Regions from separate parts of the Gordonia sp. DT30 genome, predicted to be linked through region 1. Evidence: riboswitches for the same ligand, from Rfam matches in the RefSeq annotation. Region 1 holds a riboswitch; the other holds the start of a gene.

Region 1 (7,175 bases):
GACATCAGCAGGGTGCCCGACGGGGGATACAGGTAGTGCGGATCGACCGTGTTGAGGTTTTCCGCGTACACCGGCTGCCGGTTCAGGAACGCCAGCGCCGCGTTGTACACCGGCCGGAAGTCGTCGGTCCGGTCACCGTTGACGCCCAGAAGGACCGACCGCTGGAAGATCATCATCACGGTGATCGGCCACAGCACCAGCGGGATGATGCGCTGTGCGGGCATCTGCGGGTAGAGGTACCTGTCGAGAAAGGCCACCCGCGAACCGTACTACGTGCGCCCGGAACGGCTCGACCTTCCCTGGCCGCCGCGTGGGATCTCCCGGGCCGCCGGTTTGGCCGTCCCCAGGGGTCAGCTCGGGCAGCCCCGTTCCGACGGACCGGCCAAGGGAGTGGAGGCGACGTAGTCGGCGACGACATCGGCGACGCAGCTGCTGCGGGCGAGCGCCGAGTAGCCCACACCGTTCCAGCTCACGCTCACCGGCGAGGTCCGCGCGCGGGTGAACAAGGCGTCGAGGCCGGTGGCGCCGGTGCCGCCGTTGATCGGGTCGCCCGGGTTGCTCAGGACCAGTGGTGCGACCGGAAAGGTGCTGGGTGGTGCGACCGCCTCACCGGCGGCCCATCCGTTGCACCGCATCAGCGACAGCGCGGCGTCGGCGCCGGTCAGTGGATTCGATTTGGACCAGGTCGTGATCAGGTTCGCGATCTCGTTCTGGCTGACCGGTCCGGTGACATCGTTGCAGTCGGCGACGATCTGCCCGTCGGTGAGTCGCAATGCATCGGCCCGGCCGGCGAGGTCGGCGAGTCCTCCGGTGTCGCCACGATCGGCGGCGGCGATCGCCGAGGCGACGCCGCCGATGCCCTCTGGGGAATTCGGGGCCAGCGCGATGCCGGTCGTGATGGCCGCGAGCGCCTCGGTGTCGGAGAGCGGGCCGAGATGGCCGGTACGCCCCTTGGCGAGGACATCGGCGATGACCGATGCCCCGCTGGCGCCGAGCGCGCAAGCGGGGCCGAGGACCGAGCAGCGTTGGCTGAAGGTGGTCAGTGCCGCCTGCACGCCGGTCGCCCGCGCCGCAGCGGTGTCACGGGCGTTGGCGCCGAACGGAGTAGGGGTGTCGAGGATGATGCGACCCGTGCGGCCGCCATACAGAGCGCTGTAGGCGATGGCGACGTCGGAGCCCTCGCCGACACCGATGAGGCCCAGTTGTGGGACCGCCCAGCGTTTGCGCAGGGTTTCCAGATCGGAGGCGGCCGAGCGGATTCCGAACGCGAGCTGGTCGGGGGAGAGCGTCTCGGTGCACCCGTCGGCGGCTTCTCCGGCCGCCCCGGCCAGGTCGCTGATGCGGCGATCCTGCGAGGTGCCCCGCGTCAGACCGTTGTCGGCGTACGTGTGCCGGTCGGCGCGCGTCAGACAATCCACCGGGGTGCTCTGGGGGATACCGCGCCGATCGACGGCCACCACCGGATGCTTGTCGAGCAGGGTGCGGCCCGAACCCGACGCGAGCAACAGCAAGGTCCGCGAGGATGGCATGTCGGTGCCGGAGGTGAGCACCAGTGGCGCGGCGTCGGCGGGTGTTTGTGGGGTGCTGATCCGGGTCATCCCGACCGACAACGTGGATTGGGGCCGATCCGGGTTGATCGCGGAGGGCAGATCGGCACAGTCGATTCTCAGTCCGGACGGGGCGGCCGTTCGGTAGTCGCCGGCGATCTTCGGACCGCAGGCTTCCCACGCCAGGTCATGCGCCGGTTTCTGCAGCGTCGGTGCCTTGGCCGGCGCGCTGGATGAGGCGGGGGCCGGGCCTGCCCCGCCGCCACCCGGCACGAGGGGTGGTCCCGGGTTCGGTCCGACCGCGCACGCGGACACGCCGACCAGGGCGGCGGCGACGCTCGCCACCAGCAGTCGCCGTCGCCACGGTGTGGTGTGTTCCGAGATCACCGGCGACCGAGTACCGCGCGGCACGATATATCTCCCCAAGGCCATGACGGCGAGCGTAGCCAACCGGTCAGCGATCACGTGCCCAGCGGGTGAACACGAATCCCTCGTCGTCGGAGAGAATGTGCGCTGCGCGCATCCGTGCGAGCTCGCTCAGCGCCGGCCCGGCGAGGATGCGGGTGGCGTCTCCGGCCGCGAGGGTCGGGCTGGTGGTCAGGCACAGTTCGTCGAGGAGCCCCTCGGCGACGACCGTTCGGAGCAGGCTCGGGCCGCCCTCGCAGAGCACACGGGTCCTGCCGAGTCGTGCGAGATGTGCCAGCACACTGTCGAATCGGACCTGGCCGGTCCCGCAATCGAGCAGGGTGGCGCCGTGTTCGGTCAGCGCCCGCCTGGCTGCGGCGGGCGCGTTCGTGCAGGTGAACACGACGGTGGCGGGGTCGGCGAGTGGGGAATAGTCGGTGTCGATCGACAAGGAGTTGCTGATCAGCGCCAGCATCGGTGCCGCGGACCGGCCTGCGCGCCGGCGGGCGTCGGCGAACACCGCGTCGGGCCCCGGCTGGTGGTAGCCCTCGGCGATGGCCGTGCGCGCGCCGACGACCACCACGTCGGCAAGACCGCGCAGCACCCGGAAGATCGCGCGATCACCGCTACCGCCGAGCCCGCCGGATGTCCCTTTGACCGCGGTCGCTCCGTCGATCGAGGCGATCATGTTGGCCCGGACAAAGGGCTTCTCGAGTGCGTCAGGGTAGCGATAGAGACCGGCGATCTCGAGTAGATCCCCGGCATCGCCGGGGTCGGCGGATGTGACCTGGGTCGCTTTGTGCTGGTGGAGCATCATTCCTCGTGGTCGGCTGTGGCTATCCTGCCCCAATGGTGGCACGTCTGTCCGACCGGAACCCGGTGGTCTCTCCCGAGCAGCTGATCGAGGAGATGGTTCCGCCGTCCACCTTCGATTCGGTGAGCTTCGACAGCTACATCCCGGACCCCGACGAACCGTCGCAGACGGAGGCGGTCACCAAGGCCCGCGACTTCGTCGAACGTGCCAAGAAGGCGCGCGGCGGCAAGAAGGGACTCTTCTCCCGCAAGCAGACCGCACAGGGGGTCGGGCTCTACCTCGACGGCGGTTTCGGGGTGGGCAAGACGCACTTGCTCGCGTCGATCTATCACGCGATGCCCGCGCCGAAGTCGTTCGCGACATTCGTCGAGGTCACCCATCTCGTCGGGGCGTTGGGCTTCATGAATGCCGTCGAGCGGTTGTCGGAGCAGAACGTGCTGTGCATCGACGAGTTCGAACTCGACGACCCGGGCGACACCATGATCGTGTCGCGGCTGCTGACCGAACTGACCGCGAAGGGGGTGTCGATCGCGGCCACGTCGAACACGTTGCCCGGACAGCTCGGTGAGGGCCGGTTCGCCGCCCAGGACTTCTTGCGTGAGATCAAGAAGCTCGCTGCGATCTTCGAGACCATTCGCGTCGACGGACCCGACTACCGTCATCGCGACCTGCCGCCCGCCCCGGAGCCGAGGTCGGACGACGACCTGGTCGCGTTGGCCTCCTCGACCGACGGCGCCACGCTCGACGACTTCGATGATCTGTGCGCTCACCTGGCCAAATTGCATCCGTCCAAATACAAAGCACTTGTCGACGGCGTATCCCTGGTCTGCATCGAGGGCGTACATCCCGCACCGGATCAGTCGGTGGCGCTGCGACTGGTGGTGCTCGCGGACCGTCTCTACGACGCCAACATCCCCGTCACAGTCTCCGGTGCCAAGCTCGACGAGATCTTCACCGAGGAGATGCTCGCCGGTGGCTACCGGAAGAAGTACTTGCGCGCCACATCGCGCCTGCTGGCGTTGTCGAGGTTCGCGGAGTCCGCGGTCTGAGGCTCGTCACCGGCTCAGGTGCCGGACCAGGACGTAATCGTGTTCGATCGTGCCGTTGAGATCGAACGTCTTCACTCCGGCTCGACTGAACCCCATCTTTGCGTAGAACCGTTGTGCCCGAACGTTTTCCTGATTCACCCCGAGCCACACCGACGCCGCGCCGCGGTTGTCGGCGCGTGCGATTGCCGCGCCCATCAGCAGCCGCGACGGCGAGTCGGTGCGGCCTTTCGCATGATGATCGGGCAGTACGTAGACCTTGGACACCTCCGACGACGGCCGATCCGTGATCAGCGCGGCGACATCGGGATCGGCCGGCTCGCGATGGCGCACGAGGGCATACCCGACGGGCGTGTCGTCGGCGGTGCGGGCTAGCAGCACGTCGGAGTCGGCGGCGGCGATGTATCCGGCGAAGTTCTCGGGGCTCAGGTGGGCGCGGATGAACCCCGCGATGTCATCCGGGTGTGAATGCGGCGGACAGGCCAGCGGGAACGTCGAGGCGGCCAGCGCGGCCACCAGACCGGCATCTGCCGGATCCGTCACGAGGTCGACGATCACCTCGGCGGGTTCCGGCTGGGCGGACATGCTCGTCATGGCTGCCACGATAGCCCCGGGATGATCGGCGCTCAGGCGGTGCGGCCGCCGATCCCGGAGAGCATGTGGACCTCGGGGAAGCGGTGCTGCGGGTCCGGGTGGCTCAGCGTGCGCCAGTGCTCCTCGAAGCCGGCGGCGGCGAGATATTCGGCGAGGGTGTCGGGATGCCACCGCCACGCGCGCGCGACGGCATGGTCGAATTCGTGGACGCCGGGTTCATCGGCGCTCTGCGCGGCAACGAGGACCATCGCGTGCGCAGGCAACCGGCGACGCCACGACGTGAGCACCGCGGGCATCAGTTCGGGGGATAGGTGAATGAGGCTGAACCGGGCGAGAATTGCATCGACGCGGGACAGTTCCACCTCGTCGAGCCCGGCGTCGCCGTAACGAAAATCGATGTGCGGGTGGGTCGCGCGTCCTATGCCTACCATCCCGCTGCTCGGATCCACGGCGATGACCTGCACGCCGCCGGCCGCCAGATGTGCTGCGACGTGGCCGATTCCGCATCCCACGTCCACGACGACGGGATCGTCGGCGCGAGCACGGACAGTTTCGGTGAAGACCTCGATCGAATGGCGCTCGAGCGGTGTGGTGAATGCGGTCGGAAAGGTTGTCGCGTAGAGCTGCGCCAGTGCGTCGTATCCGGGTTGGTGAGCCATCGACGGGGACGTCAGTTCTTGACCAGTCCGCCGTCGACGACGAGGTTCTGACCGGTCACCGCGCGGGCCCACGGGGAGAGGAAGAACAGCACCGCGTCGGCGAACTCACGCGGCGTGGTCACCGACCGTAGCGGGGTGGTGGCGGCGATCGCGTCGAAGACGGCCGACGGGGTCGCGGCGCTGGCGTCGGTGGTCCGCAGCAGACCGCCGGAGACCATGTTGACGTTGATTCCGTCGGGTCCGAGATCGTGCGACAGCGTGCGTGTCAGGGCCAGCAGCGCGGCCTTGGCGGCGGTGTAGTCGTGATACGGCACGACGGGATTCTGAAATAGGTTGGTCCCGATCGTGACGATGCGGCCGCCGCCGCTCGCGCGCAGTCCGGGCAGCGCCGCCTGTACCGTGTTCAGCGCACCGCCGACGACACCGCGGAACTGGGCGTCGAGTTCGGACCAGCTGAGGTCGTCGGCATGCGAGCGCGCATCGCCGTTGAACGAATAGTCGGGCAGCGCATTGGTGACAACCGCGCTGATCGGCCGATCGAAATACGTTGCAGCAGTGTCGATCATCGATCGGACGGCGTTTGGGTCGGCGACATCGGCGGCGATCGCCACGGCGCGTGGCCCGATCTCGGTGGCCAGTGCGGCCGCCGCGTCGGCGCTGCGACGATAGTTGATGACCACGCGCGCGCTCTCGGCCGCCACGGCGCGGACGATCTCGGCGCCCAGACCGCGGCCGCCGCCGGTGACGAGTACCACGTGATCGGAAATCGGCAGTGCAGCAGGCACGGTGACCATCCCTTCGCCAGTCCGAACTGGTGCAGGTTCGACGGGTGTGATCTCAGCCGGCCGGATGCCGGCACCCCGTGTCAGAGAGCCATCAGATCGTATGGGTGCCGCGGATGCAAGAAACCCGCCGGCGAGCGGCGGGTTTCGTGGTGCGCGATACAAGGATTGAACTTGTGACCTCTTCCGTGTCAGGGAAGCGCTCTCCCACTGAGCTAATCGCGCAGGATATGGAATTGGAGGTGGCGACGGGAATCGAACCCGTGTGCACGGCTTTGCAGGCCGTTGCCTAACCACTCGGCCACACCACCAGATGCGAGTTCACTCGCGCCGAGCGGATGACGGGATTCGAACCCGCGACCCTCACCTTGGCAAGGTGATGCGCTACCAGCTGCGCCACATCCGCATGTTCCCTGAGCCGATCCGATCGCTCAGGACGTGCTGCGCAACCATATTCGATGGGCCGCCCATACGCCAAATGCGCAGGCGCGTTCCACGCACCGGCGGCGGAAATTGCTCACGAATCAGGTGCGGCCGACAGGAGTCCGAGAGCGCCGAAAACCCGCCGGTACGCGGCGGGTTTCGTGGTGCGCGATACAAGGATTGAACTTGTGACCTCTTCCGTGTCAGGGAAGCGCTCTCCCACTGAGCTAATCGCGCGGGATATGAAATTGGCGGTGGAGGTGGCGACGGGAATCGAACCCGTGTACACGGCTTTGCAGGCCGTTGCCTCACCACTCGGCCACACCACCAGATGCGAGTTCACTCGCGCCGAGCGGATGACGGGATTCGAACCCGCGACCCTCACCTTGGCAAGGTGATGCGCTACCAGCTGCGCCACATCCGCATGCCCGCGAGCGATCTTGTGGACCATGGTGCTCGCGGCGCGGGACAGAACATTATCCGAACGTCACGGAGATACCAAATCGGCTGGTCTCAACTCACCCTGACACACAGGGAGCTGCCGAGATGTCGCGGATCTGGGGGGCTCGGAGCGGCACGCAGGAGACGACCTGCATTTTGCCGAACACGACCTTCGCCGTGTAACCTTCCTCCTCGTGCACCGGCGCCCCGAGCGCCGGCCACACGGTCCCGTGGCTCAGTGGAAGAGCGTCCCGTTCACACCGGGAAGGTCGCTGGTTCGATCCCAGCCGGGACCACTCTGTTGCCGATATTCACACCGCTCACCGGTCCGGTTCTTCCTCCTCGCCCTTGTGACAGGTCTATTCGGTGCTCCACGCGCGGTTGATCGCCTCGGCGTAGCCGTCGGAGTCTGTGGAGCCGGCGACCGCGATGCGACCGTCGAAGACCGTGAAGGGCACGCCGGT
Region 2 (7,175 bases), on a different contig from region 1:
CGCCTGACGACCCGCGACGACCTCTTCTCGACCTTCGCGCAGGAGTGGGATTTCCCTGGTTATTTCGGCCACAATGCCGACGCCTTCGACGACTGCATGCGCGATCTCGATCGGCCCGCCGGCACGACGGGCCTCCTCACCGTCATCACCGACGCGCAGGACGTCCTGACATCCTCGGCGCGCGCCTTCACCTGGTTCGCCGAATCCATGGTGTTCTATCGCGACCACTATCGCGATGTCGCAGATCCGCCCGCGGCCTTCGCTCTCTTGTTGATCACCTCGCCCGCGGCCCGGCGCGCCACGGCGGCCCGCTGGGCCGATGCGGGCGTGGCGGTGGCCGCGGTGGATCTGCGCGCCTGAACGTGTCACCGTGGCGGCCCCCCGCCGAGCGCCCGCGTCACTGCCCGGCCGCCCGGGCCAGGGCCGGCCGGAGCTGGTCGAGGACGTAGACGGTGGCCTTGGGTGCCGGCTCGTTGAGTCCGGTGATCTGCATCTGGTTCAGCATCGCGACGGCACCGGTTTTCACCGACGCAAGGTTGCGGTAGCCCGGCAGGCTCTCGAGTCGGGTACGCAAATCGTCTGTCTGCGTGGCCATCACGAGTAGGTCGGAGTTTAGCCAGGGAATGTTCTCGGCGCTGATCTGCACGCGCGGTTGCCCACTGGTGCGGCTCTGCTGGATCAGCCGGGGCGCCATCGTCAGGCCGAGCGAGGCGAACAGTTTTCCCGCCCCGTCATTCGGATCACCGAGCACCGAGATCTGGTCGGAGCCATACATGTAGGCAAAGGAATAGGTCTTGCCCTTCAGTCCCGGATACTCGTTCGCGATGGCGCCGATCTTGCCGTCGACACCGGCGATGATCTCCTTGGCCTTATCCGGTTGATGCAGGATGGTGCCCATCAGCGTCACCATGTCCGGCCACGGGTCCACCTGTGCGCCGCTGATCTTGTCGATGGTCGGGGCAAGCTCGGTCAGCTTGTCGAAAACCCCACTCATCGAGGCGAATCCGGGTGCGACGATCAGATCGGGCTTCAGGGTGGCCACGGCGGCGACGATGTCGCCGTTCGGGTCGAGCGGCGTCGAGTCCGCGAGTTCGGTGCCGTACCACGGCGGAAGCTGATGGGCGGTCGTCTGGATCGCGTCGTAGTAGCCGACCGGCTTGCGCCCGAAGGACAACAGCACATCGGTCCACTGCCCGCCGAGGGTGACGATCCGCTGGGGTGTGTGCGGGATCGTCACCGATCTCCCGTCGGGCAGGTTGAGCTGCACCGAGCCGCCCGCATCGTCGTCCGCCGGCGCCGAACACCCGGCGACGACGGCCACGATCAGGGCCGCGAGGACGGCGGTCAGTATCCGGATTCTGCTCACTACCCCTCGCGTTCTCATACCGAGCACGGCACCATCGCGTAGGCGGCGATCACACAGACACTTTCGTTGGAGAGCTTCCATTTGTCGTCGAGCCATATCCATTTCATCGGCTTGTATCGAGAGCCGTTGCCCACCAACGACATCTGCAGTTGCGCTGTCTGCGTGGTGGCGTTGACGGCCACCGGACCGACGATCTGGTAACTGAAGCCGGCATCGGGATAGGCCGCCATCAGTCGCGCCACCGCGTCGACGGATGTCAGCGCCCGCTGCCCACCCTGCAATTCGGCTGCGCGCGCCGTCCGGGAGGCACCGGTGTTCATGGCCACCTTGACCTTGGTGGTCAATTGCGCAGCGGAGAGCGCCGCGGGCGCGGCGCTCTGCTGTGCGGGGGCCTGCGGCGCGGTGCTCTGCTGTACGGTGCTCTGCTGTACGGAGGCGGCGGTCGGCGCCACCGCACCGGCTGCGGGCGGGACTGCCTCCGTCGGAGCCGGCTCGGGCGTCTGGCCGGCCGGCGCCTGCGGTGTCGTCGGTCCGGGCGCTGCCGCAGCCGCGGCCGCCTGCGGGCTCGGTGCGCCGAGGTTCACGACGGTCGGCTGGGCCGCCGTGCTCTGCAGCCCCCCGCGATTGTCGGCGACGAGCAGTCCGACGACGCCGATCGTCACGATCAATGCCGAGGTGACCGCCGCGATGCCGGCCGAGGCCAGCACCGTCGGCCAGTTCAGGGACGAGCCGGCGGCCTCGCCCGACTGGTCGGCCGCCGCATCATTCCCGGCGGTGTCTTGTGTAGTCGGATAGCTCATTTCGAGTCGACCTGCCAGTACGCCTGGGCTTTGACACCCTTCTTCCCGAGTCCGTACTCCGTCCGGAACACCTGCGCCACGGCTCGAGTGGCCACCGAATCCAGTGCAACCCAGCCGAAGTGATCGGGTTGCGGGGCCGCCGCGGCGCGCACCGCGTCGACGATCGCAGTCCCGTCGGCGCCCCGCTCGATCCAGTGCACGGTGTCCTGTGGACGCACCCTGATCGGCAGCTCACGATCGTCGGCGTGCGAGTACTCGAACCAGATCGTCGCCGCCCCGGGAGCCAGCGTCTCGCTCAACGCGTCGAGCAGCGAGTTGATCGCCGGCAGCGATGCGGCGTCGCCGGCGATCAGCCAGCCTGCCGGCGCCGGATTCCGAATCGTGAACTTGGACCCCATGAACGTGGCGCCGATGGTGTCGCCGGGCCGGACGGCGAGCGCCCACCGCAGCGCGGCGCCCTCGTGGACGGCGAACTCGATGAAGAAGGTGTCGGTGCCGGCGTCCGGGTCGACGATCGTGTACCCCCGCTGGTGCGCACTGCCGTCCGACTCGAACCAGAGCCGCACCCACATCGTGGGATGGATCGGGTGGTCGGCGAGCAGGCCACCGCCACGCAACCCGATCCGCAGGTAGTGGTCGGTGATCGTATCGGTACTGGTGACGGTGAACTCGTAGTCATCGGCGCGCAGCAGCTTGAGAACTGCCCCCTGCCATCCGCGCGACGCTGCTTTCTGGCTTGTCTCGGCCATGCCGAACGGCCCCTCTCCTCGAAATGTGAGGACAGGATAACCTAATCTCAGATCGGAGCCAACGGCACGATCCCGGGATGCCCGTCGAGGAAGTCCTTGGTGAACGAACAGACCGGGCGCACCCGCGCGCCCTGGTCCCGGATGTAGGCGAGGGCTCCACGCGCAAGTCGCGTTCCGAGTCCGTGGCCGGTGTATTCGTCATAGAGCACCGTGTGCAACACCGTGATGGTCCGCTGACCATCGGCCTCCTCGACCGAATAGCCCAGGACGCCGACGAGGTCACCGGCCACCCAGAGCTCGAATCTCTCCCGGGACGGATTGTGGACGACCTGCGAGATCTGCTGCAGAATCGACTGCGCCGACTGCGGCGGGCGGTGCCGGTGTTTGCGATTCATTGGTCCTCACCCCTCATCACGTCGTGCTGAGACGACGAATTGCGTCGCTCGGCTCCCCCCGAACGACAGATCCTCTCTGTGATCCCGATCACACAATACCCTACGGTTACGTAGGCGCAAGTCTTTCGCGCGCAAATTGCCTGTGAACAAAGCCGACACACACCCCGGCAACAGCAACGTGCATCAGCAACCAACGCCGGGCAGCCGACATCCGGCAGCCGGGTCCGGGACCTTGCGGGTAGGGTGGCCACTGCGCACAGTCGTGACGCAACGCTCATACAACTTCACCACGCGGGGGCTCCCACGTTCCGGGGGCTGAGATGGCGACTGGCGGTCGCCGACCGCCCGAACCTGTCCGGATAATGCCGGCGTAGGGAGATCGACCATGAAAACACGTGTGCCCACCGATGCCGCAACCACCGAGAATGCAGCCACCGAGAGCACGGTCGGGAGCGACATCCTCACCACCGGCCCGATCGAGGGCAGCACCAAACATCATCTCGAGATCGGTGACCTGCGAATCGGGCAGCGCCGCATCCATCTGACCAACGGTGAACATCTCGACGTCTACGACACGTCGGGGCCCTACACCGACACCGATGCCGTCATCGACGTCGACAAGGGGCTGCCGCGCACCCGCGAGTCGTGGCAACGGCCGGCACCCGTCGATGGGGCAGCCACCCAATTGGCCTGGGCCCGTGCCGGTCTCGTCACACCGGAGATGCGTTACATTGCAGCCCGCGAAGACGTCGAGGTCGAGCTGGTGCGCACCGAGGTGGCCGCCGGCCGCGCGGTGATCCCGGTCAACCACCGGCACCCCGAGTCCGAGCCGATGATCATCGGCAAGGCCTTCGCGGTGAAGATCAATGCCAACATCGGCAATTCGGCGGTCAGCAGCTCCATCGCCGAGGAGGTCGAGAAGATGGTCTGGGCCACCCGCTGGGGCGCCGACACCATCATGGATCTCTCGACCGGGTCCGATATCCACCTGACCCGCGAATGGATCTTGCGCAATTCGCCGGTCCCGGTCGGGACCGTCCCCATCTACCAGGCGCTGGAGAAGGTCAAGGGCGATCCGACCGAACTCACCTGGGAGATCTACCGCGACACCGTCATCGAGCAGGCCGAGCAGGGTGTCGACTACATGACCGTGCACGCCGGGGTGCTGCTGCGCTACGTGCCACTGACCGCCCGCCGGGTCACCGGCATCGTCTCCCGTGGCGGCTCGATCATGGCGGCCTGGTGCCTGGCCCATCACGAGGAATCCTTCTTGTACACCCACTTCGACGAGCTGTGCGAGATCTTCGCCCGCTACGACATCACCTTCTCCCTCGGTGACGGATTGCGGCCGGGCTCGATCGCCGATGCCAACGACGAAGCCCAATTCGCCGAGTTGCGCACCTTGGGCGAACTCACCACAAAGGCGAAATCGCATGGGGTGCAAGTGATGATCGAGGGCCCCGGCCACGTGCCGATGCACAAGATCGCCGAGAACGTACGGCTGGAGGAGGAACTCTGCGAACAAGCACCCTTCTACACGCTCGGACCGCTGGCCACCGACATCGCACCCGCCTATGACCACATCACCTCGGCGATCGGGGCGGCGATGATCGCGCAGGCCGGCACCGCGATGTTGTGTTACGTCACCCCGAAAGAACACCTGGGACTGCCCGATCGCGACGACGTGAAGGTCGGCGTCATCACCTACAAGATCGCCGCGCATTCAGCAGACCTCGCGAAGGGACACCCGCGCGCCCAGGAACGTGATGACGCATTGTCCAAGGCGCGCTTCGAGTTCCGGTGGACCGACCAGTTCAATCTGGCCCTCGACCCCGACACCGCCCGCGAATATCACGACGAGACCCTGCCCGCCGAACCGGCCAAGACGGCGCACTTCTGCTCGATGTGCGGTCCCAAGTTCTGCTCCATGCGGATCTCGGCCGATGTGCGCACCTATGCCGAGGAGAACAATCTGGTCACCGCCGAGGACATCGATCGCAAGATCGCCGAGGAGATGGCCGCCAAGTCTGCCGAATTCGCCGACGCCGGCGGCCGCATCTACCTGCCGATCGATGCCGGGAACCCGGCATGACCGACTCGCCGGGCAGCGAGGCCGGCTCGGCGGATACCGGCGATCCACCGCTGTTGCCCACGGCCGCACCGGGTTCGACGCCGGTCCGGGTGATGACGATCGCCGGCTCGGATTCCGGCGGCGGCGCGGGCATCCAGGCCGACCTGCGGACCTTTGCTCTGCTGGGTCTGCACGGCTGCGTCGCGGTGACGGCGGTGACGGTCCAGAACTCGTTGGGGGTGAGCGGTTTTCATGAGATCCCCCCCGAGGTCGTGGCCGCACAGATCGATTCGGTCGTCTCCGACATCGGGGTCGGTGCCGCCAAGACCGGCATGCTGGCGTCGGAGCCGATCATCGAAGCGGTCACGCACGCCTGCGTCGACGCCGGCATCGGCCGCGACGGCGCGGCACCCCTGATCCTCGACCCGGTGTGCGCGTCGATGCACGGCGATCAGCTGCTGGCCACCGAGGCGCTGGATGCGCTGCGCAACAAGCTGTTCCCACTGGCGACGATCGTCACGCCGAATCTCGACGAGGTTCGCCTGATCACCGGCATCGAGGTCGTCGACGAGTCCACCCAGCGCGACGCGGCGCGCGCACTGCACGACCTCGGTCCGCAGTGGGCGCTGGTCAAAGGCGGGCATCTGCGCGGCAGTGCGCAGAGCCCGGACCTGTTGTTCGACGGCGCGTCATTCGCCGAGTTCACGCATCCCCGCGTGGACACCGGCCACGATCACGGCGCCGGGGACACCCTCGCCGCGGCCATCGCATCCGCGCTCGCCCACCGCTACTCGGTCCCCGACGCGGTCGCCTTCGCGAAGACGTGGGTGACGCGCGGCCTGCAGGCCGCCTATCCGCTCGGCGCCGGACACGGCCCGGTGAATCCGCTGTGGCGGGTTCACCGGACGGCGGACGACGGCGTCGCCGTCCGCTAGCGTGGGGCCATGAGCTGGAACTACCTCATGGACATGGATGGCGTTCTCACCCGCGAGGAGCATCTGATCCCCGGCGCCGACGCCCTCATCGACGAGTTGCGCGACAACGGCATTCCGTTCACCGTGCTCACCAACAACTCGATTCGCACGCCGCGCGACCTGCGTGCACGTCTGCTGCGGACCGGCCTCGACATCCCCGAGGACTCGATCTGGACCTCGGCACTGGCCACCGCACGCTTCCTCGACACCCAGCGTCCGGGAGGTTCGGCCTATGTGGTCGGCGAGTCCGGGCTGACGACGGCGCTCCACGAAGTCGGCTATGTCATCACCGACGCCGACCCGGACTACGTCGTACTCGGGGAGACCCGGACATATTCGTTCGAGGCGATCACGACCGCGATCCGATTGGTCGAACGCGGCGCCCGGTTCATCGCCACCAACCCCGATGCCACCGGCCCCTCCACGCAGGGTTCCCTGCCGGCCACCGGCGCGGTGGCCGCGTTGATCTCGCGCGCCACCAATCGCGACCCGTACTACGTCGGCAAACCCAACCCGCTGATGATGCGGTCGGCGCTGCGCAAGATGGGCGCACATTCCGAACACACGCTGATGATCGGTGACCGCATGGACACCGATGTGATCTCCGGGCTCGAAGCCGGACTGCAGACGATCCTGGTGCTCTCCGGAATCTCCACCATCGAAACGGTCGAACTGTTCCCCTATCGCCCCACCCATGTCATCGACTCGGTTGCCGACCTCGTCGGCCACACCGACAACCCGTTCGGGACCGAACCCGAGATCCTGTGACCTGACGGCAACGGGCGGGCCCTCGGTGTACGAGGGCCCGCCCGTGCCGGAC

What was found. A riboswitch is a leader RNA that binds a small molecule or an ion and turns the genes downstream of it on or off. The one in region 1 is predicted to bind thiamine pyrophosphate.
Region 2: it holds a riboswitch for thiamine pyrophosphate, as region 1 does, so the genes downstream of both, thiC (phosphomethylpyrimidine synthase ThiC) here and ACLQ3C_RS03630 (3-oxoacyl-ACP reductase) in region 1, are expected to answer to the same signal.

Annotation. Positions count from the first base shown of each region.
Region 1 is NZ_JBNCLY010000002.1:351,833-359,007, forward strand. It holds gene ACLQ3C_RS03600 (glycosyltransferase family 87 protein) at 1-257, opposite strand, end outside; gene ACLQ3C_RS03605 (alpha/beta hydrolase) at 351-1,979, opposite strand; gene ACLQ3C_RS03610 (dihydrofolate reductase family protein) at 2,002-2,766, opposite strand; gene zapE (cell division protein ZapE) at 2,802-3,815, shown strand; gene ACLQ3C_RS03620 (GNAT family N-acetyltransferase) at 3,822-4,397, opposite strand; gene ACLQ3C_RS03625 (class I SAM-dependent methyltransferase) at 4,439-5,065, opposite strand; gene ACLQ3C_RS03630 (3-oxoacyl-ACP reductase) at 5,077-5,850, opposite strand; TPP riboswitch at 5,841-5,938, opposite strand; tRNA gene ACLQ3C_RS03635 (tRNA-Val) at 5,998-6,072, opposite strand; tRNA gene ACLQ3C_RS03640 (tRNA-Cys) at 6,085-6,158, opposite strand; tRNA gene ACLQ3C_RS03645 (tRNA-Gly) at 6,181-6,253, opposite strand; tRNA gene ACLQ3C_RS03650 (tRNA-Val) at 6,433-6,507, opposite strand; tRNA gene ACLQ3C_RS03655 (tRNA-Cys) at 6,526-6,599, opposite strand; tRNA gene ACLQ3C_RS03660 (tRNA-Gly) at 6,622-6,694, opposite strand; tRNA gene ACLQ3C_RS03665 (tRNA-Val) at 6,936-7,007, shown strand; gene ACLQ3C_RS03670 (DsbA family oxidoreductase) at 7,071-7,175, opposite strand, start outside.
Region 2 is NZ_JBNCLY010000005.1:28,835-36,009, forward strand. It holds gene ACLQ3C_RS06790 (barstar family protein) at 1-360, shown strand, start outside; gene ACLQ3C_RS06795 (ABC transporter substrate-binding protein) at 398-1,357, opposite strand; gene ACLQ3C_RS06800 (hypothetical protein) at 1,381-2,166, opposite strand; gene ACLQ3C_RS06805 (siderophore-interacting protein) at 2,163-2,915, opposite strand; gene ACLQ3C_RS06810 (GNAT family N-acetyltransferase) at 2,963-3,310, opposite strand; TPP riboswitch at 3,592-3,705, shown strand; gene thiC (phosphomethylpyrimidine synthase ThiC) at 3,696-5,402, shown strand; gene thiD (bifunctional hydroxymethylpyrimidine kinase/phosphomethylpyrimidine kinase) at 5,399-6,316, shown strand; gene ACLQ3C_RS06825 (HAD-IIA family hydrolase) at 6,326-7,123, shown strand.